3 regions of the Thioalkalivibrio sp. ALR17-21 genome follow, and region 2 is predicted to be linked to each of the others. Evidence: predicted binding sites of a transcription regulator. Region 2 holds the regulator's gene; each other region holds the start of a gene.
What was found. The regulator sigma-54, encoded in region 2, starts transcription at its own class of promoters, with help from an activator protein. The targets are predictions, from matches to a motif close to TGGCANGNTNCNTGCTT.
Positions count from the first base shown of each region.

Region 1: G020_RS0113655 (pilin) is a predicted target of sigma-54. The motif match lies at 2,321-2,337, and genes of this name have one in related genera.
Region 3: G020_RS0101650 (PEP-CTERM sorting domain-containing protein) is a predicted target of sigma-54. The motif match lies at 5,925-5,941, and genes of this name have one in related genera.

Region 1 covers NZ_ATUL01000036.1:8,735-18,272, reverse strand. The annotation lists gene G020_RS0113670 (MarR family EPS-associated transcriptional regulator) at 1-244, opposite strand, end outside; gene G020_RS0113665 (TIGR02281 family clan AA aspartic protease) at 665-1,363, opposite strand; gene G020_RS0113660 (pilin) at 1,842-2,282, shown strand; gene G020_RS0113655 (pilin) at 2,396-2,854, shown strand; gene G020_RS0113650 (lipopolysaccharide assembly protein LapB) at 2,971-4,980, shown strand; gene G020_RS0113645 (lipopolysaccharide assembly protein LapB) at 4,977-7,004, shown strand; gene G020_RS0113640 (glycosyltransferase family 2 protein) at 7,010-7,879, shown strand; gene G020_RS0113635 (glycosyltransferase) at 8,126-9,373, shown strand; gene G020_RS0113630 (glycosyltransferase) at 9,370-9,538, shown strand, end outside.
Region 2 covers NZ_ATUL01000001.1:52,118-61,655, reverse strand. The annotation lists gene hprK (HPr(Ser) kinase/phosphatase) at 1-260, opposite strand, end outside; gene G020_RS0100320 (PTS sugar transporter subunit IIA) at 263-727, opposite strand; gene hpf (ribosome hibernation-promoting factor, HPF/YfiA family) at 732-1,070, opposite strand; gene G020_RS0100310 (RNA polymerase factor sigma-54) at 1,074-2,597, opposite strand; gene lptB (LPS export ABC transporter ATP-binding protein) at 2,682-3,422, opposite strand; gene lptA (lipopolysaccharide transport periplasmic protein LptA) at 3,419-3,961, opposite strand; gene lptC (LPS export ABC transporter periplasmic protein LptC) at 3,958-4,536, opposite strand; gene G020_RS0100290 (HAD family hydrolase) at 4,533-5,069, opposite strand; gene G020_RS0100285 (KpsF/GutQ family sugar-phosphate isomerase) at 5,069-6,046, opposite strand; gene G020_RS0100280 (calcium/sodium antiporter) at 6,037-7,011, opposite strand; gene G020_RS0100275 (NAD-dependent epimerase/dehydratase family protein) at 7,030-7,977, opposite strand; gene G020_RS0100270 (LLM class flavin-dependent oxidoreductase) at 7,982-9,067, opposite strand; gene G020_RS0100265 (hypothetical protein) at 9,120-9,538, shown strand, end outside.
Region 3 covers NZ_ATUL01000002.1:115,137-124,674, forward strand. The annotation lists gene G020_RS0101630 (ThiF family adenylyltransferase) at 1-277, shown strand, start outside; gene G020_RS0101635 (outer membrane lipoprotein-sorting protein) at 318-1,094, shown strand; gene G020_RS0101640 (hypothetical protein) at 1,132-2,541, shown strand; gene G020_RS0101645 (RND family transporter) at 2,541-4,802, shown strand; gene G020_RS0101650 (PEP-CTERM sorting domain-containing protein) at 4,908-5,879, opposite strand; gene prsT (XrtA/PEP-CTERM system TPR-repeat protein PrsT) at 6,074-8,878, opposite strand; gene prsR (PEP-CTERM-box response regulator transcription factor) at 8,875-9,538, opposite strand, start outside.

The sequences.
Region 1 (9,538 bases), on a different contig from region 2:
ACGCGCGCGCCAGCCGGGCCTTTTCCGCCACGCCATGAGGGGTAAGCTTGTACAGGTAGCGGGTCTTGTTCTCACTGCGGGCAAAGTTGCCCGCCTTGACCCAGCCCTTGTCGATGAGCGCCCTCAGGGAATAATGCGCACTGCCCACCGACACCCCCAGCCGTTCCGCCAGTTCGCGCTGGCTCAGCTCGGGATGGTCCTGAAGGATCTTCAGAATGCGGTACTGGATCTCGTCTCGCTGCAATTCACCGCCTTCGAGGGGCTTTCGGCACGTCGGCGCCGGGAGGGGCGACCCGCGAACACGCGGATGCATCCGCACGGCCGGCGCCGTTCACCCCCTGAACGAACGGAGCGTATTGGATCATACCCCCCGTGGACCGGCAAGGACACATCGCCCATCGTAGGAGTGTGCCCGCACACGAACAGCCTCCCCACCCGCCTGCAGGAGCCTGCTCGCAGGCGAACAGGTTGGGCCCGGGGCAAACGCACGTCCGTTCGCGGCCGAGGCCGCTCCTACGCACCCGCCACCCGCCTGTGGGAGCCTGCTCGCAGGCGAACAGCCGGAACCCGGGGCGCACGCACGTCCGGTTCGCGGCCGAGGCCGCTCCCACGCACCCCCACATCGGCCTGTGGGAGCCTGCTCGCAGGCGAACCGGGGCACCCCCTACCGCAGAATCAGCGCGTCACCGCTGGGTTCCACCTCCACCCGATCGAGAAAGGTCCGCCCCAGGCGCGCCCGGTGGATGTGATCGTCCGGCACGATCACCGCGCTCACGCCACTGCGGCGGATGCCGCCCACCCGCACTTCATCCAGCGTCACGCGGCGGGCGTTCACGCGGCCGCGCTCGGTACGCAGGTGCACCGTATTGCCGGCGTCGGCGTCCACCCCGGCGCGTTCGGCATCGCGCTCGCGCAGCATCACCGATTCGGCCTCGCGGTCCACCTCCATGGTGATGGCCCGGCCGTTCACGCCCACGGTCAGGCTGTGCACCCCGCGAGAATCGGGGTACACGGTGATCCCGGGGTCGGCGGCCTCTCTCTCACGGCCCGCAGCTTCACCATCGGCCGAATCCGCATCGCCAGCCCCTGTGGAAGCGGGTTCCCCCGCCCCGCGCTCCAGCCAGCGGGTCTCCCCCGCGAACTCCACCTGTACGCGTCCGCCGCCCGCCTGCAGCACCCGAACCCCGCCGGGGCCGCTCTCGCCCTCGGCCACCACGGCCCGCTCGCCGTCCACCGACAGGACCGCCCGGCCGTCGAACACGGCGTGGACGGTGATGTCGGCGGCGGCAACGCCGGGAAACGCGAACGCGGCGGCGAAGATGACGAAGCGGGCGGCGTAGCGTGTTTTCCGGGATTTAATCATTGTTCTTTGTATACCACCTTGGCGTTTCGCCTGCGAGCAGGCTCCTGCGCGATGGGGCGTATCCAGACCCCGATCGGCCAGAGGGCTGGCCTCCCACAGGGTGCCGGGCCCGTAGGAGGCCAGCCCTCTGGCCGATCGGGCATGTCCAGCACCCCCACGCGCAGGGGACTGCGCTCCTACAACACGGTAGGAGGCCAGCCCTCTGGCCGATCGGGCACGTCCAGCACCCCCACGCGCAGGGGGCTGCGCTCCTGCGTGGGGGAGGAAGGATTATTGGCCGGGCAGCGAGAACATACAAGCGGCTGCGGGCGGGGGTGAGAATCCCGACGGGCGCGCTGAGGAATACCCGCAAACTGACCAAGGTTGTCACTCGAGGTGACCAATTTCGTCACCCGAGACTGACAATCGCCGTCACACTCGGGGTGCATGAGTTGGCACGAAATGTGATTGCCCGCACAAAAAACAAAGGAGCAGCACCATGCGACAACTCATCCAGAAGGGCTTCACGCTGATCGAACTCATGATCGTGGTCGCGATCATCGGCATCCTCGCGAGCCTCGCGCTGTTTGCCTACGCGGACTACCAGGTGCGGGCACAGCTCGCGGAAAGCGTTTCGCTCGTGGGCCCGGCGCGGAATGCCGTGGAAGAGTTCTACAACGAACGGGGCCACTTCCCCGCCTCCAACGAATCGGCCGGGCTGGAAGACCCTCAGGGATATGCGGGGAGTTACACCGAATCCATTGAGGTGCATGATAACGGCACCATCCGGGCCCTGATCGGGAACGATGCCAATACACGCGTGGCCGGCGGCTACATGGTGTTCTCCGCCTCCACTGCCAGCTCCGGGCTGACCTGGCAGTGCCTGGGCCAGGGGGACGTCCCCACCCGCCTGCTGCCCTCGGGATGCCGGGCCGACTGAGCTGGCCCAAATTTCCCCGCCCGTAGTATTGCAATACTTGGCATTACGATTGCATACTTTCAGGCAGGGTTTAGCAGGACCCTGACCAACTCCCAAGAGCAAGGAGCAACACCATGCGCAAGCAAGTCCAGAAGGGTTTCACCCTCATCGAACTCATGATCGTGGTCGCGATCATCGGTATCCTGGCGGCCATCGCCCTGCCGGCCTACCAGGACTACACCGTCCGCGCCCAGGTCTCGGAAGGCATGTCGCTGGCCGCCGGTGCCCGCACCGCCGTGGCCGAATATGTAAACCAGCGCGGCGCCTTCGCCTCCGACAATGCCTCATACGGTCTGGAACCCTCCGAAGAGATCACCGGCTCTTACGTGACCCATGTTAATGCTGGCACGTCTGGCGAGGAGCCGAGCGACGCCGACGGCATCATCACGATCACCTTCGGCAATCAGGCCAACGCCGCCATCGATGGGGATACGCTGGAGTTCTCGGCCACGACGTCCGCCGGCAGTCTGCAGTGGAACTGCCGCCCCGGCGACCTGGAAACCAAGTACCTGCCGACCGACTGCCGTCAGTAAGCCGGGCTGACCTTCAGCCGATCATCGGCTGATACCGGCACCGAACACCCCGCTCCGGCGGGGTGTTCTTTTTCCACCCCCTCCCCGCAGTTCCAGACATCCGCCACGAGGCCACGGTGAACGGACCCTCCCGCACCCTATCCGGTACCACGCTGAGCGCCATCCTTCTGGTCGCCCTGCTGGCGGCTGTTGCACTGGTCTACGCGCCCGGCAGCACCGGGGGTTATGTCTTCGACGACATGCCCAATATCGTGGACAACGCCGCCCTGGAGATGGATCACCTGTCGTGGGCCGAGCTGCGCGCCGCGGCGTTTTCCGCGGATTCCGGCCGCCTGAACCGGCCCATCGCCATGGGCAGCTTCGCCCTGGAACGCTATTTTTTCGGGCTGGACCCGTTCCCGATGAAGATCACCAACGTGGTGATCCACTTGATCAACACGCTGCTCGTGTTTGCCCTGGCGCTGCTGGTCGCGCGCCGGCTCGAGCACCGCCTGACCGAACGGCGCGGCCATGGCCTGAGCCTGGTCGTTCCGTTGCCGATGTTCGCTCTGGCCGTAGCCGCCGCCTGGGCGCTGGCCCCCATCAACCTGACCGGCGTGCTGTACGTGGTCCAGCGCATGGAGGCGCTGGCCACGCTGTTCATGCTGGCCGGCCTCATTGCCTACATCCTCGGGCGCCTGCGGATCGAACGCGGGCGTCTGCGCAGCGGCTGGGCGCTGGTGCTGGGCGGGCTGGGCCTCGGCACGGCCCTGGCCGTGCTCAGCAAGGAAAGCGGGGTCATGCTGCCGGTGTTCGCGCTGCTGGCCGAATGGCTGCTGTTCGGCTTTGGCGCGGCCGGTACGGCGACCCGGCGCGGGCTCTACTGGCTGTTCGGCCTGGTGCTGGTGCTGCCCGGCGTGGCCGGCCTGGCCACGGTACTGCCGGTGAACCCCGAGCTCCCCAACCGCCCGTTCGATCTGTGGGAGCGCCTGTGGACCCAGGCCCACGCCATGTGGTTCTACATGCGCAACATCGTCGCGCCCGCACCCGGCACGCTTACCCTGTATCACGATGCCTTCCCGCTCGCCCGCGCCTGGAACGACCCCTGGACCAGCCTGCCGGCAGCGCTGGGCCTGCTCGGGCTGGTCGCGGGGGCCTTCGCGCTGTGGCGCCGTCACCCGCTCATCACCTTCGGGATACTGTTCTTCTTCATCCCGCACCTGCTGGTGTCCACCATCATCGGCCTGGAGCTGGTGTACGAGCACCGCAATCACATCGCCTCGGCCGGCCTGATCATGGCGGTGTTCGGGGTGCTGCTCTCGGGGCGGCCAGGCGACTCGCTTGCGTTCGCGCGCAAGGCAGCCGTGATCGGCCTGATCGCACTCTACGGGTTTCTCACCTTTCTGCGGGCCAGCGAGTGGAGCGATCCGGTGCAACTGGCGTACTTCGAAGGAACCCGGCAGGAAGACTCCCCACGGGCCAGCTACCATCTGGGCCTCATCCTGATTCAGGCAGGCGCCGAACCGGGCCAGCCGGTATACGGACTGGCCATTGAACAGATGCAGCGCGCCGCCCGCCTGCCCGGCGCCACCCTTACGCCCTATCAGGGGCTGATCTTCGAACATGCTCGGCACCCGGGACTAAACGTGGACCCTGTATGGTGGACCGCCATGGAGGAATACATCCGCCGCGGGCCGCTGACCACGCAGGACGTGGGTGCGCTGATGTCGCTGGCGCGCGCGCAGGCCGACGGCACCATCGATCTGGACCCGCAGCGGCTGCAGCGGGTGCTGGAAACGGCCTATGAGCTCCATCCCGACCGGAGCCGCCTGCGCCCCGCGCTGGCCGACTTCCTGATCAACGTCGCGGGCGAGCGCGAACGCGGGTACGAACTCCTGCTCGAGGAAACCGCCCACCGCCCCGGCAACGAGGTGGCCTGGCTGCGGCTGGCGCGTTTTCAGATCGTCAGTGGAATGTTGCACCAGGCAGAACAGAGCCTGATGCGTGCGGCAGAGGCCGACCGGCACGGCAGCACCCGACGCGCCCTGCAGGCCCAGCTCGATGAACGCCGACAGGAGCCGGACCCGATCGAGCCGGGCGAGATCGAACCGGGCGAGCTCCGGCCCCATGGGGAGGTCATGCCATGACGCGGCTGAACTCCGTTCGATCTCATACGGCATGGCGCGCAAGGCTGGCCCTGCTCCTTCTGCTGGCCCTCGCCTGGCTGGTCTACCGCCCGGGCCTGTCCGGCGATTTCATCTTCGATGATCTGACCAACCTGGCCCTGCTCGGTTTCTACGGCACCATCGACAACCTGCAGGCATTCTGGCTGTACGTGCTCTCGGGCTTTGCCGGCCCCACCGGACGGCCGGTGGCCATGGCCTCGTTCCTGATCGATGCGCGCAACTGGCCGGCGGATCCCGAGCCGTTCAAGCACACCAACGTGCTCATCCATCTGGCCATCGGCGTGGTGCTGTTCGGCTTGCTGCACCGGCTGGCACGGGCACTGGAGGCAGACGCCCGCACCGCCGCGCTGGTGGCCCTGCTGGCCACGGCGCTGTGGCTGCTGCACCCGCTGTGGGTCTCCACCACGCTGTACGTGGTGCAGCGCATGGCGCAGCTCGCCACACTGTTCGTGCTGGCCGGGCTGTGGCTGTACGTGCGCACGCGGCTGGCGCACCCGCCCGAGGTCCGCCCGGCCACGGTACTCGGTATGGCCGGCGGCATCGGCGGGTGCGGCCTGCTGGCCGTGCTCTCCAAGGAAAACGGGGCCCTGCTGCCGCTGCTGGCGCTGGTGCTGGAAGGGACCATCCTCGCCGCCCATGCGCGGCGGCACGGCCTGCAGCCGACCCGCGGGTTTGTCTGGTGGCGGCGGATCGTGCTGGGCGTGCCCGTCGCGCTGCTGCTGGCCTATCTGGCCACCCGCGCCGGGGCCCTGCTGAGCGACGACCCGGGCACGCGCGGCTTTACCGCGCTGGAGCGCCTGCTCACCCAGGGCCGCATCCTGTGGGATTACGTGGGCCACCTGGCCCTGCCCCGACCGGTCACGGGCGGGGTGTTTCAGGACCATATTACGGTCTCCACCGGCCTGTTCAGCCCCTGGACCACGGCACTGGCCTGGGCGGCCTGGATAACCCTGGCCGCGCTGGCCATCGTGTGGCGACTGCGCTTCCCGGCGCTGGCGGCGGCCATCCTGTTCTTTCTGGCCGCGCATCTGCTGGAGTCGAGCTTCATCCAGCTGGAGCTGTACTTCGAACACCGCAACCACCTGGCCGCCGCCCTGCTCGGCCTGCCGCTGGCGCTGGCCTGGCTGCGCTGGAAACGCCCGGATGCGCTCACCCGTACGCTGGTGCCCCTGCTGGTCATCGCCGCACTGGCCCTGGTGACCGCGCTGCGTGCGGACCTGTGGGGCAGCCCCTTCCAGCAGGCCCGCGGCTGGGCCGAGGCCCGCGAGGACTCGGCCCGTGCCCAGCACTACCTGGCCGGATTCTGGCGCGAGACCGGGCACTATGAGGAAGAAGAACGGCTGATCCGTCGAGCCATCGAACTGAACCCCGAGGGCATTCCCTGGCGCATCCGTGCCGTGGGCATCGCCTGCGAACGCGGCCGCGACCCGCATGAGCCACTGGAAGGCACGCTGGACGCCCTCGCCTCCATGAGCGCGGTACGCTCGGTGCAGCGCTCGCAGGTGAACACCCTGCTGGAACACCTGCACGGCGGAGGCTGCCCGGGACTGGACCAGCCCGAAGACGTGCTCGCCATCATCGACCGGCTGGAGGCCGACGACCGGGCCCGCAACCGCCCCGGCCTGGGCTCCACCCTGGAACTGTGGCGCGGCTATGTGCACCTGGACCAGGGCGAGATCGAACCCGCGGTGGCCGCCTACCGGCGCTCCCTGGGCGAAGAACCCCGGCCCGGGCGGGTCCTGGCCGTGACCGCGCGCATCGCCAGCGCCGGCCATCTGGAAGACGCCCTGGTGTTCCTGGAGACCACGCCGCTGGACACCCGCGCCCGAGGCACGCACATCGACGGCATCCGCGCCCGCTACACCGAACGAACCGGGTATTATGAGCGCGAGCGCGAGCACCTGCGAGGGGCCATCCTCGAGGACCTGCTCGCACCGGATTACCCGATCCCGGCCCCGAGGACCGGGCAGGCCAACATGGAGTGAAGCGCATGGATCCGCAGCTGAGCATCATCCTCCCCGCCAAAAACGAGGACGCCGCCATCGGTCCCGTCGTCTCCGCGCTGGCCGGGCAGTTCCCCGAGGCCGAGATCCTGGTGGTGAACGACGGCTCCACCGACGAGACGGAACAGGTGGCCCGCGAGGCCGGCGCCCGGGTGGTCACCCAGCCCTACAGCATGGGCAACGGCGCCGCGATCAAGCGCGGGGCGCGTTCGGCGCATGGCGAGATCCTGGTGTTCATGGACGCCGACGGCCAGCACGACCCGGCGGATATCCCGCGCCTGCTGGAACGCCTGGACAACGGCTACGACATGGCAGTGGGCGCGCGCCAGCGCGGTTCGCAGGCCAACGTGGGCCGCGGCCTGGCCAACCGCTTCTACAACCGGCTGGCCAGCTTCATGACCGGGCAGCGGATCGAGGATCTAACCTCCGGCTTTCGGGCAGTACGCGCGCGGCTGTTCCGCGAGTTCCTGCACCTGCTGCCCAACGGCTTTTCCTACCCGACCACCATCACCATGGCGTTCTTCCGCGCCGGCTACCCGGTGTGCTACGTGCCCATCCACGCCGCCAAACGCATTGGCCAGAGCCATATCCGCCCCATTCAGGACGGCATCCGCTTCCTGCTGATCATCTTCAAGATCGGCACGCTCTATTCGCCACTCAAGCTGTTCGTGCCCGTGGCGTTCCTGCACGGCTTGCTGGGCGTGGGGTACTACGCGTTCACCTTTCTCACCCAGGGGCGGCTGTCGCTGGCCACCATCTTCATGCTCACCGCCGGCGTCACCATCTTCCTGATCGGCCTGGTGTCCGAGCAGATTACCCAGCTCATGTACAAGGATGCGCACTCGGAGGGCGATTAAAGCGAACCAGAACCATACGGTCACACCACAAAACTCACACAGGTCGCCACCGCCACGCCCAACCACGGAATGAGAGCCATTTTGAGCGTCACGTTTACCCCCCTACCGCCACCACTCGGGTGCCGGGCTGCCCCCCGCTTTTCCGCAATGATCTCTCGCCGCCCATGGTAGGCTATGTTCCTCAGCCGACTCCGACCTGCATACCCAAGGCCACGCACGGGCCGCAAGGAAAGGCCGCAGCCAGGGATGCCGCAAGAGACCATGACGGTTCATGCTTCCGAACAGGATTGCCCCCGCTTAAGGGTTCTGATGACGGCCTCGACGCTGCCGCGCTGGGCCGGTGACTCCGAGCCGCGCTTCATCCTCGACCTGGCCCGCTCACTGCGCCCCAATGTCGCCGTCGAGATCCTGGCCCCACATGCCCCCGGCGCCGCCAGACGCGAGACACTGGAGGAGATACCGGTCTCCCGTTTCGTTTACTGGGTCCCCCGCTGGGAGTCCGCCGCCTATCAAGGAGGCATGACGCAGCGGCTCAAGCAGAAACCCGTTCGGGCGCTCCAGCTTCCCTTTTTCTTTCTTGCCCAGATCGCCAGTCTTGCACTCCGGCTGCGTCGCGAACCCAAAGTCGACATCATCCATGCCCACTGGCTCATCCCTCAGGGCCTCGCCGCGCTCATCGCCCGCCGCCTCGCGGGTCGCACAGACATCCCGATCCTGTGCACTTCCCACGGGGGCGATCTGTTCGGCCTGAAGGGCGGCCTGATGACTCGGATCAAACGCTGGGTTCTTCAACAGGTGGACGCCACCAGCGTGGTCAGCCAGGCCATGGCCGAAGAAGCACGGCGTCTGCACCCCGAGTCGTCACCGGCGGTCATACCCATGGGTACCGACCTGACCAAGCGGTTCAGCCCCGGCGACTCGCCTCCTCAGGAGCGCGACCCCCGACGCCTCATCTTCGTGGGCCGCCTTGTCGAGAAAAAGGGCCTCGCTCATCTCCTGGAAGCCCTCCAACGCTTTGAACCACTGGAACGCCCAACCCTCGACATTGTTGGCGACGGCCCTCTCCGCGCCAAACTCGAGGCGCAGAGCCGCGAACTCGGAATAGACGACCAGGTAAGGTTTCATGGCGCTGTACCCCACCACACGCTACCCGAGTATTACCGACGCGCGGCCATCGCGGTCTTCCCTTTCGTTGAAGCCGCGGACGGCGACCAGGAAGGCTTCGGACTGGTCGTCGTGGAAGCCATGGGCTGCGGATGCGCGGTTATCGCGTCCGACCTGCCCGCGGTCCGCGACCCGATACCTGACGACCAGAGCGGCCTGCGTGTCCGCCCCGGCGATCCAGAGCAGATCGCCAGCGCTCTGCACTCCCTGATGAATGACCCCGAACGGGTACGAAACCTCGCGAGCCAGGGCAGGAGCCACGCACTGCAGAATTATGATCGCGAAGCGACCGCCCGGCGTTTCCAACTCCTTTACCGGGACCTCGGATGAAGATCCTCGTCCTCACCAAACGCCATCACATGGGTCTGGACGCGCTAACCCATCTCCATGGCCGATGCTTTGCGATCCCCGAAGAGCTCGCATGCTTGGGCCACGACGTCCGCGGCCTGGTCGCAGACTACCGACCCGAACAGGAGAAGGGGAACAATGGCTCGC
Region 2 (9,538 bases):
TCACGCTGTTCGTCGGACAGGCCGGCGATGTAGCGGGCCTCGTAGTCGCCGATGACCTGGATGCGGTTGGGGCGGATCAGGTTGAGATGGCCGGCCAGCGGCAGGTCGCCATCGCCGAGTCCCAGGAGTTCGCGGTCGCCCGCGGCCTCCTCCCCGTGGACGTAGCGCAGGTCCAGACGGCTCCCCATCGCCCGCGTGAGCGCGGCGATGGTGATGTTGCTCGCGGTGCCGTCGCCTGCCGCCTCCGCCCGGTCGGCCATGGTCAGGTGTCTCCCAGGGCCCGGGTGAGGGCCTGCTGGACCCCCGCGCTGTCCGCGGCGCGCCGGATGCCGGCGAGGGTGTCCGGCTGCGACAGGCCGCGTGCGAGCTGGGCCAGCAGGTCCAGGTGTTCGCTGGTGGCCTCTTCCGGCACCAGCAGGGCGATCAGGATGTCCACCGGTTCGTGGTCCATGGCCTCGAAATCCACGCCCTGATCCAGACGCAGGACCGCGATGCGGGGCGTATCCAGCTCGGCCAGACGGCCGTGCGGAATCGCCACGCCATGGCCGAGCCCGGTGGAGCCCAGTTTTTCGCGGGCCGACATGGCTTCGAACGCGGCGCTGGCCGCCAGCCCGTCCGCGGCCCCGTCCACCAGCAGATCGGCGAGGGTTTCCAGCGCTCGTTTCTTGCTGGAGCAGTCGGCTTCCAGTCCGATGCGCTCCGGGGTGATGAGCTCGGCCGGGTTCATCGGTTTACGGGGTCTGTTCGCGGTTGCGCTGGTGGCCTTCGGCGCGATGATGGTCCTTGACCTTCTCCTTGTGCTTGATCAGCTGGCGGTCGACCTTGTCGATCAGGCCGTCGATGGCGGCGTACATGTCGTCGTGGCTGGCCTCGGCGTGGATGTGGTTGCCGCTGACCTGCAGATTCGCTTCCGCCTTGTTGTGCAGCTTCTGCGTCTTCTCGTGGGTTAGCACCACGTGCACGTCGATCACCTTGTCGAAGTGGCGTTCCAGCTTCTCGAATTTCTCGTTGACGTAGTCGCGCAGGGCGTCGGTGATTTCGACGTGGTGTCCGGTGAGGTTGATCTGCATGGGTCAGGCTCCTTTCGGTTTGCTTCCGGTCGGCATGGCGGCCATCTGGCGGCGTTCGCTGGAGGATGGCAGGTTCATGCCCTCCCGGTATTTGGCCACGGTACGTCGGGCCACGTTGATGCCCCGATCCGCGAGGATCCGGGCGAGGCGGGAATCGCTGAGCGGTTTGCCCGGCGTTTCCTCTTCGATGAGTTCGCGGATCATGGCACGAATCGCGGTCGCGGAGCATTCCCCGCCGTCGCTGGTGCCCACGTGACTGGAGAAGAAATACTTGAATTCGAACACTCCGCGGGGGGTATGCATGTATTTCTGCGTGGTCACCCGCGAGATCGTGGACTCGTGCATCTCCAGGGCTTCGGCGATGTCGCGCAGGATCAGCGGCTGCATCGCCACCTCGCCGTGTTCCAGGAACCCCTGCTGGCGTTCGACGATCGCTCGCGCTACGCGCAGCAGGGTGTCGTTGCGGCTGTGCAGGCTCTTGATGAACCACCGCGCCTCCTGCAGCTGGTCGCGCATGAATGCGCTGTCGCGGGCATCGGAGACCTGGCGGACCATGCCGGCGTAGAGGTCGTTGACGCGAATGCGCGGGGCGATCTCGGGATTCAGGTCGACCTGCCAGCCCTGGTCGGTATGACGCACGTAGACATCCGGGACCACGTATTCCGGCGGCGTCTCGCTGATCTGGGCGCCGGGGCGCGGGTTGAGCGTACGGATCAGGTCCAGGGCCGCGGCCAGCTCGTCGGCATCGCGCACGCCGCTCTGGCGCTGCAGTGCCTTGTAGTCACGCCGGGCAAGGGCGTCCATGCCGTGTTCCAGGACCGCGCGCGCGGCTTCGCGCGAGGGCGCGTCCGGCGCCAGCTCGCCCAGCTGGACCTCCAGGCACTCGCGCAGATCCAGCGACCCGGCCCCGAGGGGGTCGCAGTGCTGCAGCCAGTGGCGCACTGCCTCCACCTCGTCGGTGCCGACCGGGGTGTCCTCGCCCTGACTGATGGTGTCGGCCAGGGTCTCGACGTCTCCCTCGAGGTAACCGTCGCCGTTGATGGTGTCGATCAGGGCGGCGCCGATGCGCTGGTCACGCGGGGTCAGGTGCGACAGATGCAGCTGCCACAGCAGGTGGTCCTGCAGGCCACCGCCATCGTCGTCCGAGGTGTTTTCCAGGGGATCGCGGTCGTCCAGTCCGCGCGGGCTGGCGCTGGCGTCGTAGATGTCTTCCCAGCGGGTGTCGGTCACCAGTTCGTCGGGGATGACATCCTCCGAACCGCCGGCGTCCACCGTTTCGCCGGTGCCGGCGGCGGCATCGCTGGCGGTCTCGTTCTCGCCCTCGGTGCCGGGGTCCGGGGTTTCTTCGCCATCGGCGCCGAGTTCGTCGTCCTCGGCCTGTTCCAGCATGGGGTTGCTTTCCAGCGCCTGCTGGATCTCGGCCTGGAGCTCCAGCGTCGAGAGCTGCAACAGCCGGATGGCCTGCTGCAGCTGCGGCGTCATGGTCAGCGTCTGACCGAGCTGCAGGTTCAGCCCGGGCTTCAGCATGAGTTGGGAGAGGCGTTGTTCACCATAAGTGAATAGTAATCCCTTGTTGTGGCCTTGTGCACCGGCCGGATGTGGCGATCGGTGTCACAGGCGGAAATTTTCGCCGAGGTAGACCTCGCGCACGCGGGCATCGTCCAGCAGTTCCTCCGGCGTTCCCGCGCTCAGAAGGTGCCCCTCGCTGAGGATGTAGGCGCGGTGGCAGATGCCCAGGGTCTCGCGCACGTTGTGGTCCGAGATTAGTACGCCGATGCCGCGTTCGGCCAGGTGGCGGATCACTTCCTGGATCTCGCTGACCGAGATCGGGTCGACCCCGGCGAAGGGTTCGTCCAGGCAGATAAACCGCGGATCACCGGCCAGCGCACGGGCGATCTCGGCGCGCCGCCGTTCGCCTCCGGACAACGCGATGCCGGGGCTGTGGCGCACGGTTTCGAGCTGGAATTCCTCGATCAGGGCATCGCCGATGCGGCGGCGCTCGTGGCGGTCCAGTCCGGGCCGCAGTTCCAGCACTGCCTGCAGGTTGTCCTGGACCGACAGGCGGCGGAAGATCGAGGCCTCCTGTGGGAGATAGCCCAGCCCGGCGCGGGCGCGTTCGTGGATGGGGGCCTGCGTGATGTCGCGCCCGCCCAGGGTGATGCGCCCGGTATTGGGCCGGATCAGGCCGACCAGACTGTAGAAACAGGTGGTCTTGCCGGCCCCGTTGGGTCCCAGCAGGCCGACCACCTCGCCGGGCACCAGGTCCACGTCCATTGCGTCCAGCACGGTACGCTGGCCATAGCGCTTGCTCAGCTCGCGGGCGACCAGATGGCCGTTGGCCGCGGGCCTCATGGATCGTCCTCGCGTGGCTGCAGGCGGATGTGCACGCGCTCGTCGTCGGTGTCGCCGCGTTCCGCGCGGATCACGTCGCGCTCGAGGTCATAGGTGATGCGCTGCCCGCGGGCATCCTCGGCGGCGGTGATGACGCGCGCCCGTTCGGTCAGGATCACGCGTTCCTCGTCGAGGAAATAGTCGATGCGCAGCCCTTCGGCGATGCGCATCTCGCCGGTCTCGGGATCGGGCGACTCCAGGCGTGCGGGCTCGCCGTGGGCCTCGATCTCGTAGGGGCGGCGCTCGCGCATGTGCACGATCACGCGGTCTGCTTCCAGCGTGGCATCGCCGCGCACCACGATCACGTCGCCGGTGTAGGTGCCGGTGCCCGCGCGTTCGTCCATCTCGGCGTGGTCCGCGGTGATCTCCACCGGCAGGGCATCCTCGCGGCCGGTCGCCGGCGGGGCCGCCAGGATCAGTGCGAGTACGCCCGCCACGGCAAGCAGCGGGGCCGGTCGGCGGATGCCCGCGCGGCGATGTTCGGTTGTGGCCGGGTTCATTCCGGGCGGTCCTCCTGCGGCAGGTCGCTGTACAGCGTGTAGACCTCGGCGAGCAGTTCAATGGTATCCGCTTGCGGGTCGGCGCGCAGGCCGGTACCCCGCTGGAACAGTCCCGGCTGTTCCAGAGTGCTCGACGCCGACGAGGTCGTCAGCCGGGTGTCCAGCGCCACGCGCACGTCGCGCGACTCGATCACCGTGCGCACGCGCTCGTTGCGTTCGGGGCGCACGCCGCGGGTGTGGCCGAAGGTATGCAGCAGTTCGCGATCGGGCTGATGCGCCGCGCGCGGGGCCCGCCAGGTCCAGTTCAGGCCCCGCTGGTCCAGCAGATCCAGCTCCGGGTCATCGATGAACTGGACCGCATCCCGGTCGTATTCGCGCAGCCGCGCCCCCTGCAGGCGGTGGGTGGGCCGCCCGTCCTCGCCAGTGACATGCGCGGTAAACCCCTCGATCTGCAGCGTGGGTTCGGCGTCGGCCGCGGGTTCGGCAGGCGGCTCGGCCGCTGTCGGCCCGGCGAGCAGGAGCCCGGTGGTCAGCAGCCAGGCGGCGAGCAGGGCGCGACGCGGATCCGGGCTCATGCGTGCAGGTAGCTTTCGAGCACGGCCTCGAGGCGGCCGCGCGCGGCCAGCAGGTCCTCGCAGACTTCGCGCACCGCGCCGCGCCCGCCACCGGCCGTGGTGACCCACTGCGCGTGCTGGCGCACGAACGGATGGGCGTCGCCGACCGCGATGCCCAGGGCAACCCTGCGCATCGCCGGCAGATCGACCACGTCGTCGCCCACGAACGCGGCCTCGGCGGCGCGGTGCCCGGTCTGCTCCAGCAATTGCGCCAGCGCGGCGCCCTTGTCCCGCCGGCCCTGGATGCAGTGACGGATGCCCAGATCCCGCAGGCGATGCTCCACGACCGCCGACTGCCGCCCGGTGAGGATTGCGACCTCCAGCCCGTCGTCCATGGCCATGCGCAGGCCGTGGCCGTCGCGGCTGTGGAAGGCCTTGTACTGTTCGCCACCGTCGCCGAGAAACAGCGCGCCGTCGGTCAGCACGCCGTCGACGTCCAGGATCAGCAGTCGGGTGGTCCGCTGCAGGGTGGAAAGGTCGGTTTCGGTGTTCATCAGGCCACCCCCGCGCGCAGCAGGTCGTGCATGTTGATGACTCCCTGCAGGCGGTGGTCGGCGTCGGCCACCGGCAGGGCGTTGATCCGGCGGCTCTCCATCATCTCCAGGGCCTCGGCCGCCAGCCAGTCGGCACCGGCGGTGTGGCCGTCGCGGGTCATGACCTCGCCGATGGTCAGGCTGTCGAGGCTGTGGCCGAGGTCCAGGGTGCGGCGCAGGTCGCCGTCGGTGAAGACCCCCAGGATTCGCGCGTCGGCGTCGCTGACGATCACCAGTCCCAGCCCCTTGCGGGTGATCTCGAACAGCGCATCCTTCAGCGGCGCGTCTGGTGCGATGCGCGGGATCGCTTCGCCGGTATGCATGATGTCGCCGACGTGGATCAGCAGGCGACGCCCGAGGCGGCCGCCGGGATGCGAGCGGGCGAAGTCGTTCGCGGTGAAGCCGCGCGCGTCCAGCACCGCCACCGCCAGGGCATCGCTCATCGCCAGGGCCGCGGTGGTGCTGGAGGTCGGCGCCAGCCCCAGCGGGCAGGCCTCGTGTTCCACGCTGACATCCAGGTGTACGCTGGCATCGGTGCTCAGGCGCGAGCCGGGGTTGCCGGTCATCGCGATCAGCGGGACGTCCAGGCGTCGGATCAGCGGCAGGATGGTGAGGATCTCGTCGGTCTCGCCGGAGTTCGACAGGGCGATCACTACGTCGTCGCGGGTGATCATGCCGAGATCGCCGTGGCTGGCCTCGCCCGGATGCACGAAGAACGCCGGCGTGCCGGTGGAGGCGAGGGTGGCCGCCAGCTTGCTGCCGATGTGGCCGGACTTGCCCATGCCGGTAACCACCACCCGCCCGCGACAGGCGAGGATGTGCCGGCAGGCCGCGAGGAAGGCGTCGTCGATGCGCGCGGTGAGGCCGCGCACCGCGTCGGCCTCATTTTCGAGGACGGCCAGTGCAAGCTTGCGGGTTGTGTCGGGGTTCAGATCCATGCCGGTGCCGTGATTGCGAGAGTCACAAGGTAGCCGCTGAAGGCCAGAAGGAGAAGGGCTCCGTGCCAGCGGGTGATGCGTCCCGGGCCGAAGCGGGCGGCCAGCAGCACCGCCACGGTCAGGGCCAGCATCACCGGATAGTCACGGGTCAGCACTGCGGGTTCCACCGCCAGCGGCGCGATCAGGGCGGGTACCGCCAGCACCGCCAGCAGGTTGAACAGATTGGAACCGACGACGTTGCCGAGGGCCATGCCGGTTTCGCGGCGCAGCGCGCTGGCCACGGTGGTGGCCAGTTCCGGCAGACTGGTGCCGATCGCGACCAGGGTCAGGCCGATCAGCAGTTCGCCGGCTCCCAGGGCGGTGGCGATCTCGACTGCCCCCCAGATCAGCGCCTGGCTGCTCGCCAGCAGCACCACCAGACCGCCGGCGAGCCACCCCAGGGCGGTCGGGAAACCGCCGGGCGTGGCCGCCGGCGGGGGCGGGGCCAGCCCGGGGTCGGACTCCGGGGGCGTGCCGGGGTGGCGGGCCGCGCGGATCATCCAGACCACGACCGCGATCAGGCCGGCCAGCATGATCACCCCTTCCGCCCGCGCCAGCCGGCCGTCCAGCAGCAGCAACAGCACACCGAGCGTGGCCAGCAGCAACAGTGGCAGTTCGCGTCGTACCAGCCCGTGACCGGCGATGATCGGGGCGATCAGGGCGGCCAGCCCGAGTACCAGTCCCAGGTTGGCGATGTTCGAGCCGATCGCGTTGCCCACCGCCAGCCCCGGTGCTCCCTGCAGGCTGGCCAGCAGCGAGACGATGATCTCCGGGGCCGAAGTGCCGAAGGCGACTACGGTAAGGCCGATCAGCACCGGCGAGACCCCGAGCCCGCGCGCCAGGCCGGCGGCGCCGAACACGAAGCGATCGGCACTGGCGGCGAGCAGCACGAGACCACCGACGACGGCGAGCAGCGGCAGCAGCATGCGCGGTCCGGTCGCCCCCTATCGATTGCCGACCCGCAGGCGCTCGAGGCACTCCGGGGTCGTGACCCGGGGTTGCCAGTCGAGTTCCCGGCGTGCGCGCGTGCAGTCCAGGACCAGCGGGCCGTCGAGCCCGCGCACCCAGCCCGGATCACCGGCCCGTGCGCTCAGGCGCCAGGCCAGCGGGTGCAGTCTGCGAATGAGGCCGGCGGGTACCGGCAGGGTCAGGCGCCGACCGTAACGGGCCATGGCACGCAGCGACCACACCGGTTCGGTGCCCAGGTTGAAGCAGCCCGGGGCGCGGCGGGTGACCGCGGCGGCGATTGCCCGCGCGGCGTCTTCTTCCCACAGGATCTGCACCGGCGCGTCGATCCCGGCCGGGTGAAGGCGGCTGCGGGCGATCCGCTGCAGCAGCGGGTGGGCATGCGGCCCGACTACCGCGGGCGGCCGCAGGACGGTGGAGACCAGATCGGGATAGTCGCGCCCCGTGGCCTCCAGGGCCTGTTCGGTGGCGACCTTGTCCTCGGCGTAGGGGAAGCGCGGGCGCAGCGGCTGGTCCTCGTCCAGGGGGGCGGGCGAGTCCGGCCACGGGCCGTAGACCGCGGCGCTGGAGAGGAACACTACATGGCGCACACCGGCCTGTGCGGCGGTCGCGAAGACCGACCGCGACAGTTCCACGTTCTGTCGGCGCACCCATTCGCGATCGTGGCGGCGGCGCCCGCCGTGGCCGCCCATCAGCTGGAAGGCCAGATGCACCAGGGTATCGGCACCGGTGAGGTCTTCGGGCGTCAGTTGCGTCAGATCCTTCTGGCGCAGGTCGTAGCGGTCCGCCGGCAGGGTGGCGGCGCCGGGAAAGTCCGCCGGTTCGCGATCCAGGGCAATGATCCGCTCGACCTCCGGGGTGTGCAGCAGTTCGGGCAGCAGGACCCGGCCGATACGACCCGCCGCACCGGTGACGGCAACGCGCATGCGGTTATCGGGCCGGATCGGGGCCATCGAGGAATTCCGGCATGACCTCTTCGGCGAAGCAGCGCATGGACTCCTCCGCCAGTTCGCGCGGCACGGCCCCGGCGCCGAAAGCCAGCAGCAGGTGATCCACGCCCGCCTCGCGCAGGGCCTCGATGCGCTCGCGGCATTCCTCGGGGGTGCCGACCAGCGTCATGCCCAGCATGTCGAGGATCTTCAGGTTGATCCCGGCCTTGACCAGGTGGCGGAAGCGGCCCAGCGAGCGGTAGTAGTCGTAGCCCTCGATCAGGCGTTCCAGCACCGGCAGGGTCTGCCGGAACATGTTGCGGTAGAACCATTCGAACGCGGGCTTGGCCTCACGCCGGGCGCGCTTGCCGTCCGGCAGGCACAGCACGCCGAGGGTCATGCCCACGCGCGGCGGGTGCGGGGTGTCGCCGCCGGCATGGGTCCAGCCCTCGCGGTACAGGCGGATGTCCTCGCGGATCATCTGCCACGGCTTGAACGGGCCGGCCAGCGCACCGATGCCCTGTTCCGCCGCCCAGGTGAACGACTCGGGACTGACCGCGGCGGTCCACAGCGGCGGGTGCGGGTCCTGCAGCGGTGCCGGCATCACCGGGACGTCGTCGAGGTGGTGGAAGGGCCCGTGCTGAGTGATGCGGCCGGTGGCGAAGGCCTGGCGCAGGGCATCCAGTCCGGCATCCACCCGGGCGCGGCCCTCGCTCATCTCGGCGCCGAATGTGGCATATTCCGGCGGCGAGAAGCCGCGGCCGATGCCCAGCTCCAGGCGGCCGCCGGAGAGCTGGTCGAGCATGCCGACGCGTTGCGCGACCCGCAGCGGGTGGTGATAGGGCAGGGGCACGACCCCCAGGCCCAGGCGCAGGTTCCGGGTGCGCTGGCTGGCTGCGGCGAGCACGAGATCCGGCGCGGTGGAATGCGAGAATTCCGGCATCAGGTGGTGTTCCACCAGCCACGCGGTGTTGAATCCGAGGGTGTCGGCGAGGTCCCACAGTGCAAGGGTGTCCTCGATCGCGCGGTGTTCGTCGATATCGAGGAATTCGGGGACCGAGATCTCGTGGAAGAGGTCGAAGTACATCGGGAAACTGTGCCGCGCCACCGGGGTGCTGGCAAGTCGCAACGGGGGGAATATGACGGCAGGAGATCCATCGGACGCGGCCACCGAAGGGATGCGCGTACAGGTTCAGCCGGCCGCGGTCGCCCGGCCGGGTACGCCGGCCTGGGACGGGTATTTCCCGGCCAGTCTGCCGCTGGACTGGCAACTGGCCTATCTCGGCCATTTCCGCTCGCGGGTGTTCGTGCCCGGGGTGCTGGGGGCCGACGGGGCGCTCTCCGCCCCGTTCGGGGACTGGGACGACGCGGTGCCGCCCAATCTGCGCGTCACCGTGAGCTGGCCGCCGGAGACCGAGGCCACGGCCGGAGTCGCCGGCCTGACGGGCCTGGCACGGGTCCTCGGAGAGCGCCTTGAGGGGGTGGCGTTCGAACCAGGGGTGGCCGTCGAGGCGGCGGTTGCCGGGCTGCGGGGTGCGGGCCTGGAGCGCCTGCAGGT
Region 3 (9,538 bases), on a different contig from region 2:
CTTCGAGGCCCGGCGCGGGCCCTCGACGCCGATGGCGTGCGAGCTGTGTGCCGGGGTCATGGGGACCGAAGTCCTGAAAACCCTGCTGGGCCGCGGTAGAAGCACCTGGGTCCCGCGCGGGGTGCACTATGATGCCTATCGTCAGCGCCTGGCACGGACCTGGCGACCGGGTGGCAACCGCAATCCGGTCCAGCGACTGCTGATTCATTTCGCGCGCCGCCGGCTCGCTCGACTGCAGCGACGGCGCGCGACCGCTTCACCTTCGGGAACGGGGTAACCCCATGCAACGAATGAAAACGACTCTCATGGCCCTTGGCATGCTGGCCGTCGGACCGGTACTCGCCCCGGTGGCCGCGGCCGACGACGCGGGCCGCGAACTGGCAGAGGCCGTCCACGAGCGGCCCGAAGGCAACGACGTCGTCACCCGGGGAACCATGACCCTGACCGGGGAGGGCCGCCGCGAGCGCGTGCGCGAGAGCTATGAATACCGCCTGGATGGCGATGAGCCCGGCGAGAGCTGGAACCTCATTCGCTTCACCTCGCCCGGGAACATCGCCGATACCGCCCTGCTGATTCACAACCACCCCGGTGGCGATGTGGACCAGTGGCTGTACCTGCCCGCAACGCAGCGTGAGCGCCGGGTCTCCGGCGAGAACCGGGGCGGGAGTTTCGTTCAGTCCGAGCTGTATTTCGAGGATCTCGAAGACCGCGAGCCGCACAAGGATGATCATCGGATCCTGGGTCAGGACACGTTCCAGGAAGTCGAGGTCACGATCCTGGAAAGCGTGCCGGTCGATCCCGGCAACTCGACCTACAGCAAGCGCGTGAGCTGGATACACGAAGAGACCCTGATCCCGCTGCGCATTGACCTGTACGAGGGCGGGGAAGAGCCGTCCAAACGCATGGAGGTTCAGGAAATGGAAGAAATCCAGGGCTACTGGACGGTCATGCGCAGCAGCATGACCGATCTCGACAGCGGCCGCATCACGATCCTCGGAGTTGAGGATGTGGTCTACGACAATGACCTGCCGCGTGACCTGTTCACCACGCGTGGTCTGGCGGATCCGCAGCGTGCGCGCCCCTATCGGCCCTGAACGGGCGCGGCCGCGCCGGCATCCGGGCCGGGCGGGGCTGTTCCTTGCCGTGCTGGGGGTCGTCGTGCCGCCAACGGCCGTCGGCGAGACGGCCGCGACGGAGGGTATGACGGAGAGTCCGCCGGAAGAGGCCCCCGTCCGCTTTACCTTCGGAGTTCAGGGGGAGGCCGGAGACGCTGAAAGCGAGGCACCCGAACCGGACTCGCCCTGGCGGACACGGGTGGATGATGCGAACGTGGAGGCGGGGATCCTCGCGACCTCCGATCGTCCCGTGGATTTCACCCAGCATGGCCGTGCCGTGGTCTCCGCCGCCCGCCCCCTGGGGGAGGCCTGGGAACTGCGTCTGGGTGCGCGCGTCGATGCGCAGCTGCAGCAAGGCGGTGACTATCCGGGGGTCTCGCGGCTGAGGGCCGACTACGACGAGACCTACCTGCGTTATCGCGGGGACCGGACACGCTTCACATTCGGGGCGCAGCAGATCCTCTGGGGGCGCGTCGACGAGATCCCGCCGACCGACCGCCTGAGCACGAAGGATCTGACTCGCTTCGGTCTGGATGACTATGCGGATCGGCGGCGCGCCAGCCCGGCGATCCGCGCGGAGTTTTTCCAGGGCGCCTGGCATGCGGATCTGGTGTTTCTCCCGCTGTTTCGCGAGGCCGAACTGCCGCACCGGGACAGCCTGTGGCACCCGGTGGATCGCAATCGCGGCGAACTGCTGGGCCTCCCGGCACAACCGGAGCTGGCCCCCTTCATTCGCCAGGCCGATGTCGACGATGATCTCTCCGGCAACGGGGGCGGGGGTATCCGCCTGGCGCGTGCCGGGCGCGGTGCCGATTTCGCCGTCACCCTGCAGCGGGCGCGTCACTCGGAACCCTATTATCGGTTTGACGAAGCAACACGCCAGGCGATCCTCGCCGGCATGCCTCCGCCGGAAGAGGCGACCCTGGAGGCCATCCATCCGCGAACCTGGGTCGCCGGGGGAGATATCGCCTTTGCCGCGGGGGCGTGGACCTGGCGCGCGGAGGCGGCCTGGCTGAGCGATGTTCCCGTGACTCGCGCGGACGATCTGCGCCAGGAAACGACCGAAGGCTTCGACTGGGTGATCGGTGTCGAGGGGTTCCCCGGCGATGGCGATTTCCGCATGACCACTCAGCTGACCGGGCAGCACCTGATGGGCGCCGGCGACGTGCTCGATGACACGGAGAGCTATTTCCTGACCGGCGAGTTCGAACTGCCGTTCGCGGGTCACGCGTGGAACGCGCGGCTGCGGTACTCGCTGGGACTGAACCGGCGCGACGTCTACCTGCATCCGGAACTGGCATGGACCGCCCGCGAGCCCATGGAGTTCTTTATCGGCGCTCACTGGCTGGACGGCGCGGATGGAACCGCCGGTGACTTCTATCGCGACAACCGGATGCTGGTCATTGGCTGGCGGGGCCAGTTCTGATGCACTGGATGCTGCGGCATCCGTCCCTGGCACTGGTTCTCCTGACCCTCCTGGTCGTCCTGCCCGGGCCCGTCCTGCTGCAGGTCGATTTCAACAACGCCCCCGAGATCTATTTCCCCGAGGACGCACCGGCCGTGGTCTTCGACCGCGAGCTGCGCGAGCATTTTCCCCAGGATCAGGTGATTGTCGCGCTGTTTTCCGGGGAGGGCGTCTACCAGACCGAATTCCTGCAACGCATCGGGGCACTCTCGCAGGCGCTGGCAGCCGCCCCGGCGGTCGAGCGGGTGCTGTCGGTCACCACCCTGGACCACATCCGTGCGACGCCAGCCGGCTTTTCGGTCGAGCCACTGATCGATCCGCGGGAGCTGGACAGCCGTACGCCGGAGGCCTGGCGGACGCGAGCGCTGGAGGACCGCTTCGCACCCGGGCTGGTGGTGGCCGACTCGGGCGAGGCGATCGCGCTGGTGGTCCGTCCGCACGCCCTCGACAACAGCCTCCAGCGGCTCCAGCTGGAACAGTTGCTGCGGGCCGGGATCGCGGAACACGGGCTCGCGGACGACCTGTCCGCGGTCGCCGGCCATATCGCCCTGGACGTGGCTCAGCTGCGCGCGATGCTGACCGACCTGGCGCTGCTGGTGCCGGGCACCATGACAATCGGACTTTTGCTGCTGTGGTGGCTGTTCCGGCGCTGGCTGGTGGTGGGAGTCGCGGCCGCCACCATCAGCGCCGTGACCGGTCCCGCCATCGCACTGCTGATCCTGCTCGAGCGGCCGTTCACGCTGATCTCCGCGATTCTGCCACCGCTGCTGACGGCCCTGACCGTGGCCATGCTGATGCACTTCTTCAATGCCCAGCTGCATGCGGCGCAGCGGGGTTATCTCGGGCGCGATCGGGTGGTGGCGGCCCTGCAGGCGGTGGCGCGCCCGATTCTTTTCATGGCGTTGACCACCGCGGCGGGTCTGGCTTCGCTGAACGTGAGCAGTATCCGGCCGATTGGCAGCTTCGGGCTGGTCGGGGCATTCGGCGTATTGCTGGCGGCGGCCATTGTTCTGTGGCTGTTGCCAGCCCTGATGGCCCGCTGGGACCGGGGCCCGTGGCATGCGCCCCGACGGAGCCTGCGCCTGCTGGACCGCGTCACCGGCTTCGCGGCCCATCTGGCCATCCGCCGCGCCGGCTGGGTGGTGGCCATCGCCGCAGCGCTGATCGCGATCGCGCTGCCGCAGATCCGGCATGTCGAGGTCGAGACCGATCTGTATGCCTTCTTTGACGATCACCACCCCATCACTCAGTCGACCCGGCAGGTCGAGGAGGAGCTTTCCGGCGTGATGGCCCTTGAGGTGGTGTTCCAGGGGCCGGAATGGGACAGCCTGCAGGCCCCGGACCGCCTGCAGGCCATCCATTCGGTGCAGGAATGGCTGGATGCCCGGCCGGAGGTGGATTACAGCATGTCGCTCCCGGATCTGGTCGCGGAGATGCACTGGGCCTTCAACGAAGAGGATCCGGCCTTCCGGACGATCCCGGACAGCAGCGACCTGGTGGCGCAGTATCTGTTCATCTACGACGGTCGCGACCTGTACGACGTGGTCGACCGGGATTTCGGGCGCAGTCGGCTGCTGGTCAACCTGAATGCTCACGGGGCCCGCGAGATCAATGCGCTGATGGATGATCTGCGCGACCGCCTGGAGGCGCACCCCCCGGCGGACATGCAGTGGGATCTTGCGGGGATGGCACGGCTGTTCGCCGATCAGGAACGCCTGCTGATTCAGGGGCAGCTCCACAGCCTGTACGCCGTGGCCGGCATGCTCGCGCTGCTGATGCTGGTGATGTGGCGCTCGGTCCCGCTGGCCGCCGTGAGCATGCTCCCGAACCTTGCTCCACTGGCCTTGATCTTTGCGGTGATGGGGTTTCTCGGCATCTGGCTGGACATGGCTACGGCGATGATCGCCAGTGTCGCGATCGGTATCGCCGTGGACGACACCATTCATCTGTTGTACGGCTATCGCCAGCGCCGTCTGGCCGGCAGTTCGGTCGCCTGGGCCCTGGCCCGTACGTTCCGCCGCACGGGCCGCGCGATTACGGCCACCACCATCGTGCTGGTCGGGCAGTTCCTGTTGCTGGCCCTGTCCGACTTTCAGCCGACCGCCGCCTTCGGTTTGCTCACGGCCTTCGGGCTGGTCGCCGCGCTGATCTTCGACCTGCTGGTGCTGCCCGCACTGCTGGTCCTGGGCCACCGTCTGAGGAACCGCCCGGTTCTCTCCTGACTGGCGGCGCGTAGACTCCCTGTAACCGGCACAAAAAAAGACCCCGTCCGGAGACGGGGCCGAAAAGGGGCCTTTCCTTGAGGGGGGGGGCAAGGAAGGCCCGGGCTACACCTGCGGGACTTGCGCCCGCAGGTTGTTGTCGTTCGTCTGCCGGCGGCCACGGATGGCGATGAAGCCCAGGAACAGCAGACCGGTGCCCAGCAGGATCAGCATGCCCGGCTCCGGCACTTCGTAGCGTACGGTGCTGTTCAGCTGGGTCTGGCGAACCAGAGCGCCGCTCTCCAGCTCCACCAGCTGGTCAGCCGTCGGGATGGGCGGATCCACGTTGGTGTCAAGGCGCCAGCTGATGGGGATGCCGGCACCGCCCTCTTCGCTCGCAATGTCGTAGAAGCTCTCGCCGGATTCGTGATCGATGAAGAAGTTCCGGACGAACTCGTTGTCGGCCCAATCGTCGTCGAAACTCACCTTGCCCATGATGTCGAGATTGGCGGCCTGGATCACGGAGCCCTCGACGTCCATGCGCATCACCTTGGTCCGGTCACCGGAGGCGCCGTCTTCAAAGTAGGTGTCGAAAAAGCCATCGGTGTAGCGAATGCTCAGGTCGCCGTTGTCCGTCTCGTAGACCTCCCCCTGGATCTCGTAATCGAAGGTGAGTCCCCAGCCGGTGTCGTCGTAGAACCATTCGTCGGAGGAGAAGCCGTTATTGGCCTGCGTGCCACCGACTCCGCTCACGAAGTTGAGATTCACGACATTCTTGTCGGCGACATCGTCCGGATATTTCAGCGATACCGATGATTCACCGTCGATTGCCGTGAAGTTGCCCTCCGAGAATCCGAAACCATCCATGGTGCTTTCGAGATTGGTGTCCACGAACTGGGTACCCGCGGTATTCGGGTCGCCCAGGTAGAAGGACGAGGCCAGCGTGTTACTGGTTCCGAGTGTGTCGATCTCGCCGGTCTGCGTGCTGCTGTTGCCACTGAAGTCCTGATCAACATCAATGACAAAGGATCCGGCGAGGGCAGGCGATGTCATCGCCATGCCCAGTGCTGTTGTCAAAAGGAGATTCTTGTAGTTCATCGTCATTTCCTTTGAAAGGTCTGAATGGGTACCGCAAGGATACTTATGCAGACCTCGTGCCAAAGGATGAATAGTTGCAGAAAAAGGCCTAATTACAGGAGGTTAAAATAACCTGTCTCCGGTGGTCCAGGTGCACCGGGCGGGTTTTCCGGGCCCGGTGTAAACCTTCTGTACGGGCCTGCCGGATCCCCCCCTCAGCGGGCCAGCTGATCGTGAAGCGCCCGCGCCTCGTTGCGCTCAGGGAAATCGCCTCCTTCCTGCAGGATGGCTTCCAGCAGGGTGCGTGCGCCCGTGGAATCGCCGGCCCGGTCGCGTGCCCGCGCCAGGTTGTAGCCGATGTCCGGGGTGGAAGCGGCATCGTCGAAGGCGGTCTCCAGCACTTCGCGGGCCTCGCCGGGCTGATCGCCGTAAAGCAGTACAACACCCAGGGTGTCGAGGACCACGGAATGGTCGGGCGCCAGGTCCCGTGCCCGGCGGGCGTGATCCAGCGCCTGCTCGTTGTCGCGTTCCCGCAGCAGCCAGGCAAGGTTGTTGAGCGCGATCACGTCGTTCTCGTGCCGGGCGAGCAGGACCCGGTAGGTGCTGATGGCGCTCTCCTCCTCGCCCAGCTCCACCAGGGTCGACCCGAGCAGGTGGCGTGCGCCCGGGTCCTCGGGATTGCGCTGTAACCATTCCTCCAGTTCGCTCAGCGCCTGTTCGGTCTGCCCGGCTGCCATGCGTACCTGATGACGTTCGGCCAGCCATTCCCGTCGTGGTTGCTGCTCGATCGCCGCAGAATAGGATTTCGCAGCGGCCTCGTGGTCCCCGGCGCGGGCCTCGAACCAGGCCCGCTGAGCCTTCACGGCCGGCAGGTCGGGCCCGGCCTCTTCCAGCGGGCCAAAGGCCTCCCGGGCCTCATCCACTTGCCCCATGAGGCTGAGCTGGCGCACCAGGGCCTGCCGTGCGTCCATGCGCTCGGGGTTCAGGGACAGGACCTCGCGTAGCGCGACCACGGATTCCTCCGGGGCGCCACTGGCGGCGAGAACGCGTGCCAGGCGGAACTGGAAGGTCGCGTTGTCGGGTCGCAGTGAAGTCAGCCGGCGCATTGGATCCACCGCTTCCTCCGGCGCTCCGCGGCGCTCCTGCACGTCGGCCATGGCGAACAGGGCCTCCGGTTCTTCCGGGTGGCGTTCCAGAGTTTGTGCCAGGGTCTCAACGGCAGCATCCGGGCGGTCCTGTGCGAGCTGAGCACGGGCCAGAATGAGGCGCGGCTGCAGCTGATCGGGGGCCTGTTCGATGGCCGGCTCAAGCCACTCGGCCGCCTGTTCCGGGCGTCCATCGCTGAGGGCCATCCCCGCGAGGCGCATGGCTGACCCGGGATGGCCGGGTTGCCGGCGTTGCAATTCCTCGAACACCTCGGTGGCTGCATCGCGATGGCCCATCCGCAGCTCCAGCGAGCCCAGGTTCATGGCCAGACTGATGCTGTCGGGGACCTTCTGCAGGCCTTCCTGGAATGTCAGTCGGGCCTCCTCCACACGGTCCAGCCCCAGCAGGGCCGCACCCTTGACGTTGTAGCCCTGGGCCGCGTCCGGCGCGTCCGCAATCATCTCGCGCGTGAGTTCCAGCGCCCGAGAATAGCGGCCGGCCCCGAGATGGGTCATGGCTTCCGCCTCGGCCGTGTTCCCGGATTCGCCGGCCGTGCTCTCGCGGACGGCGGCGGCCTCGTCTTCCTCGCCGCGCTCGACAAGCACCTGTGCCAGCATGCGGCGCATGGTCGGCGTGGCGTGACCTTCTTCGATGGAGGTCCGCAGCAGCGCTTCGCCCTGCTCGGTGTGGCCGGTCTCCAGGTAAACTGCGGCCAGCAGGTTACCCAGCTCCGGCGTGAGTTCCGGGCGGCTCTCCAGGGCGTTCGCCAGCACTCGGCGTGCGTGATCGGTTTCATCGCGCTCCAGGTGGATCCGGGCCTGCAGCTGATAGGTCATGGAGGTGCTTTCGCCCAGCGCGCGGTGACGCTGGAGCTGGTGTTCCGCCTGAGTCAGGTTGCCGTTCTCCAGGTGAATGGCCGCCAGGTAGGGCATCGCCGCGCGGTAATTGCGGGCAGCGGAAAGGCTTTCTTCCAGATACGCCTGAGCCTGGTCGTATTCGTCCTGGTGGAAATGGATCATGCCCTGCAGAAAATGGCCGCCGGGATGCCCGGGTGCGCCGGTCCGCAGGACCTCGGCATCGGCCGCCGCCGCTTCCATGTTTTCCAGGTGGAAGTGCGCAAAACCTCTCTTGAGACGCTCGGTGATCTGGTCCGGACGCAGCTCCACGGAACGGTCATAGGCGGCGAGGGCAGCATCGACATCCCCCTCCACACGTTTCAGGTCTCCCTTCAGGCTCCATGCGGCACCCAGCTCTTCGTCGGCGTCGAGGGCGGCCCGCACTGCGGTGAAGGCTGCCTCGATATCACCGTCACGAAAGGCCTTCTCGGCCTCGGTCAGGTGCAGAATGGCCAGGCCGGGATCCAGCGAACGAGCCTGTTCGAGACGTTCATGGCCGGACTCCGTATCTCCGGCTCGTACCAGGCCCAGGGCCTGATAGCTCAGGAATTCCGCTTTCTCCGTGTCGGTCAGATGCGCCGGAGGGTCCAGGTCCTCGATCTCCTCCAGCCGGTTCAGGTGAAAAAGGCTGCGGGCCAGCGGCAATACGATATCGGGCTGCTCCTGCTGGCGCCACGCGCGCTCAAGATGGCTCGCGGCGTTGTCGTGCTGGCCGTGGTGGTGGTAGGCGAGGCCGAGACCGGCGCGGGTTGGGGCCCGGCTTTCCTCGCGCAGGGCATTGCGGTATTCGATGATCGCCGCAGCGTAATCACCCCGTTCCATGTACTGGTCGGCACGCTCGAGGTAGTCGGCCTCGCTGGCGTTGCCCAGTCCATCGCAGCCGGTGGCGGCCAGCAGGGCCAGCGCCAGAAGAGCGGTCGGGAACGCCGGGCGCGAGTGACGAAAACGCGCGGGGCGTTGCGGGTACGGGTTCTTCATCGGGTTTCCCTCAAGCCAAGTTTGTCGAGCAGGCTGTAGACGGTCGGGCGGGTAACGCCCAGGAGGTCCGCGGCCTGGGCGATGTTCTGATTGCTGCGCGCCATGGCGCGCAGGATGGCTTCGCGTTCGGCGCTGTTGCGGACCTCGCGCAGTCGGGGAGAGGGCGCCTCTTCCGTCAGGTGATCCAGTCCAAGGTCGCGGGCGGTAAGCAGTGGCCCGTCCGCCATGATCACGGCGCGGCGGACTACGTTCTCCATCTCGCGCACATTGCCGGGCCAGTCGTAGGCTTCGATCGCATCCGTTGCGTCACGCGTGAAGCCGCGGTGGGGCTTCCTCTGTTCCCGTGCGAACTGTTTCAGCAGGGCGTGAGCAATCAGGCTGGCGTCGCCCTTGCGGTCTTTCAGGGGCGGGATCCGGATCTCGATTTCGCCGATCCGGTAGTAGAGGTCCTCGCGGAACGATCCGTCACGAATCAGATCCGCGAGGTTCTGGTTGGTGGCCCCGATGATGCGCACATTGACCGGGATTTCGGCGCGGCCGCCCAGGCGTTCCACCTTGCGTTCCTGCAGGAATCGCAGGAGCTTCGCCTGCAGGCTTTGCGGCAAGTCCCCGATCTCGTCAAGAAAGAGGGTCCCGTTATTGGCGTGTTCGATCTTGCCG